2 regions of the Cupriavidus sp. 291-E7 genome follow, and region 1 is predicted to be linked to the other one. Evidence: predicted binding sites of a transcription regulator. Region 1 holds the regulator's gene; the other holds the start of a gene.
What was found. Region 1 encodes FNR, which switches genes on or off when oxygen is low (the NO sensors DNR and NnrR bind a similar motif). Its sites were predicted from a motif close to TTGATNNNNATCAA; they were not measured.

Region 1 (3,667 bases):
CGTGGAGTCTGCGCAAGCTTCGACTCAAGGCCACCAAGCACACGCTGTGGATTCTGATTGCACTGTGGACGGGCTTCACGTTCATTGGCTACTTCGCGCCGATACGCGAACTCGGTGGCGAGGTTCTGCACTGGACGCTGGGTCCTTGGCAAGCCTTCTGGATGCTGTTCTACGCATTCGCAACATGGGGCAACGCCGGGTTCATGCGCGAGCAGGTTTGCAAGTACATGTGCCCGTACGCGCGCTTCCAAAGCGTGATGGTGGATCGCGATACCTACGTCGTGACCTACGACGTGGGGCGTGGCGAGCCGCGCGGCAGCCGCTCGCGCAAGACCGATCACCAGGCAGCCGGCTTGGGCGATTGCGTGAACTGCAGCATTTGCGTGCAGGTATGCCCGACCGGCATCGATATCCGCGATGGGTTGCAGTATGAGTGCATTGGCTGCGGTGCGTGTATCGACGCCTGTAATCAAGTGATGGACAAGATGGAGTATCCACGTGGACTGATCCGGTACACGTCGGAGAACGCCATGCGCAAGAAGCTGTCGGTCACCGATGCCCGCAAGCGTCTGCTGCGCCCGCGCACCATCGTCTACACCATGATCTGGCTGGCGCTGTGCGCGGGATTCGTTGTGTCGCTGGCCATGCGTACACCGCTGAAGGTCGACATCATTCGTGACCGCGGCGCGCTCGGGCGCGAAGTGGAAGGACGCTGGATCGAGAACGTGTATCGGCTCCAACTGATCAACGCGACTGAGGCGCCGATGAAGATCCGTGTGCAGGCGCAGAGCGACGATCTGAAGGGGCTGACGGTCGAATACGACCATGCCGCCGAAGCGCTGTCGCCTACGTCGAACCGGTTGCTGCCGATCCGGATTCGCGTGCCGATCGATGATGCCGCGCAAGGGACGCACAAGATCGAGGTGACGGTCACTGCCGAGACCGAAGCCGCGCGCGAGGTGAATATCCGGCAAAGCACGAGTTTCATCGTCCCTCGCAATCTGTGATGCTGTCACAGATTGCGAAGAGGGACGGATGCCAATAGGAGAGCGCAATGACCCCACACCCCGCAAAACCCTGGTACAGGGAACCCTGGCCCTGGATCCTGATGAGCGGCCCGCTGTTGGCGATGGTTGGTTGCGGCATTACGATCTGGCTGGCCAACAGCCACGCCGACAAACCGGTTGCAGATGCCGCTCGTCACGGCCTGGTAGTCGAAAAAGTCGGCGCGAGTCGGAGTGAGCCGTCAGCGAGGCGCCCATGAGACTACGCTGGCTGATGTGGGTGTTATGGCCGGCGTTTCTGATGGGCGGTGCGGCCACAGCGGTGGTGTTCTCGGTAGTGGACCCCGGAGATCTCAATTTCTTCGGGCATCCGGTTGAAGCATCGCGGCAAGCGATCTACACCGTGGGTTTCCTGGTGGCGTGGCTGTTCTGTGCGCTATCGAGCGGACTCACGTTGTACACGATGCCGGTGAAGCTCAGCGATACCGATGAACTCGAATAGCAACATTAAACAGAAAGGCCGCACCGGATACGTCCCGGTGCGGCCTTTGTCACGGTGCTCGGTATGAGATGTAGCGCGTGTCAGCAGGAGCGGCTATACACCTGCTTGATGCCTGCCATGTCGACCAGTTTCACATGTCGCTGACGAATCTGGATCAGGCCCGCTTCAGCGAAGCGCGAGAACAGACGGCTGACGGTCTCGAGCTTCAGGCCAAGGTAACTACCGATTTCCTCGCGGCTCATGCGCAGCACGAACTCGGTGGAGGAGTAACCGCGTGCCGAAAGTCGTTCGGACATGTTCACGAGAAAAGCAGCAAGCCGCTCTTCCGCGCGCATCGAGCCAAGCGTGATCAGCATGACCTGGTCTTGCGAGATCTCCTTGCTCATCAGCCGCAGGAACTGGCCCTGCAGAGAAGGCAGGCTGCCCGACAGCGATTGCAGGTCGTCGTAACGCACGACGCAGACTTCGGTGTCTTCCAGCGCGGTGGCGTCGGATGCGTGTTGCATCTCGCCCAGGCCGTCGAGACCGATGACTTCGCCGGGCAAGTGGAAACCGGTGATCTGGGTGCGCCCGTCTTCCATCGTGACGTGCGTCTTCAGTGTGCCAAAGCGAATGGCATAGACCGCGCTGAGCGGTTCGCCCATGCGGTAAAGCGTTTCGCCCTTATGGACACGCACACGTTCCTGAACGAGCGTGTCCATTTTCGCCAGGTCTTGTTGCGACATGCCGACGGGCAGGCAAAGCTGGCCCATTGCACACGTGGAACAACGGGGCGACATCTCGGTGACGGGAATGGAAGTCAACAATTGAAGTGCTCGTTATGAATGCGCTTGCAGCGAGGGCGCGATGCAGGCATTTTACAGTGTCGAGTGACGCAGAAGCGAGGAACAGTTGCCATTTGGTGTGCTTTTAAGCGTTTTTCTTATGGCTTTGCTCGGTGGTATGCATTGCGCTGCCATGTGTGGAGGAATTGCTATTGCTGCGGAGCAAAAACAGCCCCGCACTGTGGCTGTTTTCATACATCGCTCGCCGCGACACTGGTGGGCCGAGCTGTGCGTCATGCATGTTGGCCGCATCACTACGTACATGCTGCTTGGCGCGGCGATGGGAGCGGTGGGCGCGACCGTATGGCGCCAGGAGTATCTGCCGTTGCAGCGATGGCTCTACGCGTTGGGCAGTGTGATGCTGATTGTCACGGGCGCGTGGTTGTTGCGCGGACGCGTGATGCGAGCCGACTGGATCGAACGGCTGGCGTCTCTGGCAGCCGTGCACGTGGTGCAACATGTTCGATCGATGAGTGCTCGCTTGCCGGCGAGCTTGCGGCCGCGTCAACGGGCCATGCCGATGGCGCGCCGCTATGGCATGGGGCTGGCCTGGGGTCTGGTACCGTGCGGGATGGTCTACAGCGCACTCGCTCTGGCGTTGCTGGCCGGCAATGCCACGTCAGGTGCGCTCGTGATGGGTGCCTTCGGACTCGGCACATTACCGAACCTGCTGGTGATCTCGGGCTTGTCCGGATACCTGCGCCAGCTTTCCCGCAAACCGGCCATACGGATGGGCGCAGCCATCGTGGTGATCGGGTTCGGCATGCTGGGCGTGGCCCGTTCGATCTGGCTCCCTGATACGTTGGCGCAACACGGCTTTTGCGTGGTGTTCTGAATCGGCCACAGTGCCGGGTTGCGGGCGGGGCCGGGAATGCCATACAATCCCGAGAACCACGGTATCGCGCCGCACCATGCTTTTTGCGTCGCCGGGCCGCTTCCCTGATCTGGGACGCGTGCCCAGGTTTCCGGTCACTCCGGTGCGCCGGCAACGTCTCTACAGTTCATCCGGTTCAAAAGATCTGGTTAAAAGACCGGCGGCGGTTGGGAAGGTGGCGCCGGCCAGGGCGATGTTGCCCCGAGCCGATACCGTTTTGTTTCTTGCCGTCTTGGCCATCCGGTGGCCCAGGCGAATGTCCGCCCCGAAGGGAGAAGGCGCGACGCAAGAGGTCCGTCGATTGGTGAAACTGGCCAGCCCCGGACGATCTCCTGCCGGACCGACCCGGCAATTCGATGCAAAGAACGAGGTGCACGGCTGCGCTGCGATAGGCATGCGAGTTGGCTGCGCGATGAGATGGCGGGCTTCGGCCTCGCTGTATCTGCAATCTCCAGTGCTCCGG
Region 2 (3,667 bases), on a different contig from region 1:
CGAATTTTCCGATGCGGTGCGCATCGACGACGACGTCATCGCAAAACTGGAAGCGCTGGTGCCGCTGGCACCGCTGCACCAGCCGCACAACCTGACCGCCATCCGCGCCATTCGCGGCGCGGCGCCCGACCTGCTTCAGGTAGCCTGCTTCGACACGGCATTCCACGCCGGCCGCGATCCGCTGGCGCAGTTGATGGCGCTGCCCTACGAGTACTACGAGCAAGGCGTGCGGCGTTATGGCTTTCACGGTTTGTCGTACGCGTATATCGCCCGGCGACTCAGGCAGGTGGCGCCCGATCTGGCCGATGGCCGCGTCATCGTGGCACATCTGGGCAACGGCGCGAGCCTGTGCGCCATGCGGGACGGCAAGAGCGTGGATTCGACGATGGGCCTGACGGCGCTCGACGGCATGCCGATGGGAACGCGCTGCGGATCGATCGATCCCGGTGCCGTGCTGTACCTGGCCGCGCAGGGCATGGGCGCGGATGCCATCCAGTCGATGCTCTACGGACAGTCGGGCCTCAAGGGCATCTCTGGCATCAGCAGCGACATGCGCGCGCTGCTGGCCAGCGACAGCCCGCGCGCAAAGCTTGCCGTCGATTTCTACGCATATCGTGCCGCGCAGGAAATCGGCAAACTGGCCGTCACGCTCGGCGGCCTGGAAGCGCTGGTCTTCACCGCGGGCATCGGTGCCAATTCGCCGGAGGTTCGGTCGCGCATCTGCGCACATCTGACCGACCTGTTCGGTATCTCGCTCGACGCAGCGGCGAATGGCGAGAACTGCCAGCGCGTGAGCCACGATGCCAGCCGCGTGCCGGTGCTGGTGCTGCCAACGGACGAGGAAGGCATGATCGCGCTATCGACCGCGCGGATATTGCGCGAGAACGGCGGCCTATGACTCCAGGTAGTGTCGGCGCAGCAGTGCGGCGTCGACACCGAGATTGTCGGCCAGAAACCGCTCGACGCTGCCATACGTTTGCGCGATCGCATCCATCGACGCTTCGATGTATTCGGGACGCACTTCCAGCAACGGCATCATCGCATCGGGCGTCACGCCGATCTGTTCCACCCCCGCAAGCATCTTCTCGTTGAAGCGCCGGTTCCAGTGGTTCGACTCAAGATAGTTGGCCACGATGTCGTCCTGTGCCACGCCCAGCGCGCTCAGCAGCAGCAGTGACGCAAATCCGGTGCGGTCCTTGCCTGCTGTACAGTGGTAGTACAGCGTCTTGCCCGCTTCGGCATGGCGCAGGAATGCACCGAAGGCATCGCGGTAGCGCACGGGAAAATCTCGATACACGTCGAGCATGAACCCGTGCATCTGCGCGGCATTGCTGGCACGCAGGCGTGGCATCAGCACATCCATCGACATCGTGCCGTCCAGCACGGGCACCGCCAGCCATTCGAAGCGCTCGCCGAATGCGGCCTCGGCCGGCGACTTCTCACCGGTAGAGCGGAAGTCGACAACGATGTCCAGTTGCATGGCGTCGAGCTTGTCGAGATCCGCGGCACAACCGAGCGCGGGATTGGCACTGCGATACAGCTTGTGCTGCCGGACGCGGCGTCCGGCGTGGCCAGTCAGTCCGCCGAGATCGCGCGCGTTGGCGATGGTCTCCAGATCGAGGCAAGTCCGCATCGCGGCGGCTGCCAGTTTGGCTTCATCAGTCTGCATATCCCTTTGGCGCGCCACACGACGCGCATTTGAAAACATTCAGTGTTGGCATCAATTATTTCAGATCGCCTGCCGAGAGAACACCCTTCCTGCAACAGATATTCCGCCTGCCATTGCCGTTTCTGCAATGTGCCATTTCTCTTGAAATTTCCGACTTACTGGAGTGTTGATCCAAGGCAATTTTTGAGACTCCATCGGCTTGGCATGCTGCCTGGCGGTTCACATAATGCCCCTGTGTCGAACACGGCGATCCTGCTTCGCTACGTGTCCGGCCAGCTACTCCAGACCAAGGAAGTTTCAAATGCCTGACCCTCAAATTTCTCCTGCCGGCCCCGGCGGCTCCGCGGCTGCGGCGAGTGTGTCCGTCGCTCCCAAACTACGCATTCACTGGGGTCTCTACGCCGCCGTCGCGGTGCTGATCGCGGTGCTCATGATTCCAATGCCACCGGACCTGCCCGTCGCCGGACAGCGCATGCTGGCGATCCTGGCCTTCGCGGTGGTGGTGTGGATCACCGAAGCGGTCACGTATGAAACCAGCGCCGTCATGATCACGTCGCTGATGGCCGGGTTGATCGGGTTCGCGCCGATGGTAAATGATCCGAACACGATCTACGGCACGTCGCGCGCGCTGGGCATGGCGCTGGCCGGATTCTCCAATACCGCGCTGGCACTGGTGGCCGCCGCGCTGTTCATCTCGGCGGCGATGACCGTCACCGGGCTGGACCGGCGCATCGCGCTGGTGACACTTTCCGCGATCGGCACGAGTACGCGCCGCATCCTGATCGGCACCATCGCGGTCACCATCATCCTGAGCCTGGTGGTGCCAAGTGCCACCGCGCGCAGCGCGTGTACCGTGCCGATCATGATGGGTGTGATTGCCGCGTTCGGTGTCGACAAGAAGTCGAATATCGCCGCCGGCATCATGATCATGGTGGCGCTGGCCACCAGCGTATGGAACGTCGGCATCCAGACCGCGGCAGCGCAGAACCTGCTGACCGCCGGCTTCATGGATAAGCTGCTCGGCGAGCGCGTGACCTGGCTGCAATGGCTGGTGGCCGGTGCGCCGTGGGCCATCGTGATGTCGGTGGTCCTGTACTTCCTGGTGCGCTGGCTGCTGCCGCCGGAAACCGAGGCAATCGCAGGCGGCAAGGAAGCCGTGCAGCGGGAACTGACCGCGCTGGGGCCGATGTCCGCGCCGCAGAAGCGCCTGTCCGCCGTGGCCATCGGCCTGCTGCTGTTCTGGGCCACCGAGGGCAAGCTCCATTCATTCGATACGGCCACCATCACATTCATCGGCCTGGTCATCCTGATGATGCCGCGCATCGGCGTGATGGACTGGAAGACCATGCAGCAGCGCACGCCGTGGGGCACGCTGATCGTGTTCGGCGTCGGCATCAGCCTTGGCACCGCGCTGCTGACGACGAAGGCCGGCCAGTGGCTGGGCGGGTTCGTCGTCACGCATTCCGGCCTGGCCGATCACGGCACGCTGATGGTCTTTGCGGTGCTTGCCGCGTTCCTGATCCTGATCCACCTGGGCTTTGCCAGCGCCACGGCGCTGACGGCCGCGCTGCTGCCGATCCTGATCGCGGTATTGCAGACGCTGCCCGGCGATATCAACAGGGTCGGCATGACCATGCTGCTCGGCTTCACGGTCAGCTTCGGCTTCATCCTGCCGATCAACGCGCCGCAGAACATGGTCTGCCTGGGCACCGACACATTCAATGGCAAGCAGTTCGCCCGCATCGGCATACCGCTCACCATCATCGGCTACCTGTTGATGCTGCTGTTTGCATCCACGTACTGGCGCTGGCTTGGCTGGATCTGATTCTCCGGCGATACCCGCGGACCGGACAGCACAAACATGGGCGGGGCGTGCCGCCAATGGCACAATATGCGCCATGCAACGTCTCTGGTCCGCCTTCGTCAAGTTCGTGCTGCTCGCCGCGGTGGGCGGCGTGTTGCTGGTCGCCTTTGCCGTCCTGATGGCCAACCGGCAGT

Region 2: AC3FLX_RS08965 (DASS family sodium-coupled anion symporter) is a predicted target of FNR. The motif match lies at 1,836-1,849, and genes of this name have one in related genera.

The regions. Positions count from the first base shown of each region.
Region 1 covers NZ_JBYOJV010000008.1:250,032-253,698, forward strand. Annotated here, with positions in the region: gene ccoG (cytochrome c oxidase accessory protein CcoG) at 1-1,007, shown strand, start outside; gene AC3FLX_RS16450 (hypothetical protein) at 1,055-1,264, shown strand; gene AC3FLX_RS16455 (hypothetical protein) at 1,261-1,506, shown strand; gene fnr (fumarate/nitrate reduction transcriptional regulator Fnr) at 1,587-2,312, opposite strand; gene AC3FLX_RS16465 (sulfite exporter TauE/SafE family protein) at 2,398-3,165, shown strand.
Region 2 covers NZ_JBYOJV010000004.1:80,837-84,503, forward strand. Annotated here, with positions in the region: gene AC3FLX_RS08955 (acetate/propionate family kinase) at 1-898, shown strand, start outside; gene AC3FLX_RS08960 (tyrosine-protein phosphatase) at 893-1,669, opposite strand; gene AC3FLX_RS08965 (DASS family sodium-coupled anion symporter) at 1,971-3,494, shown strand; gene AC3FLX_RS08970 (transglycosylase domain-containing protein) at 3,568-3,667, shown strand, end outside.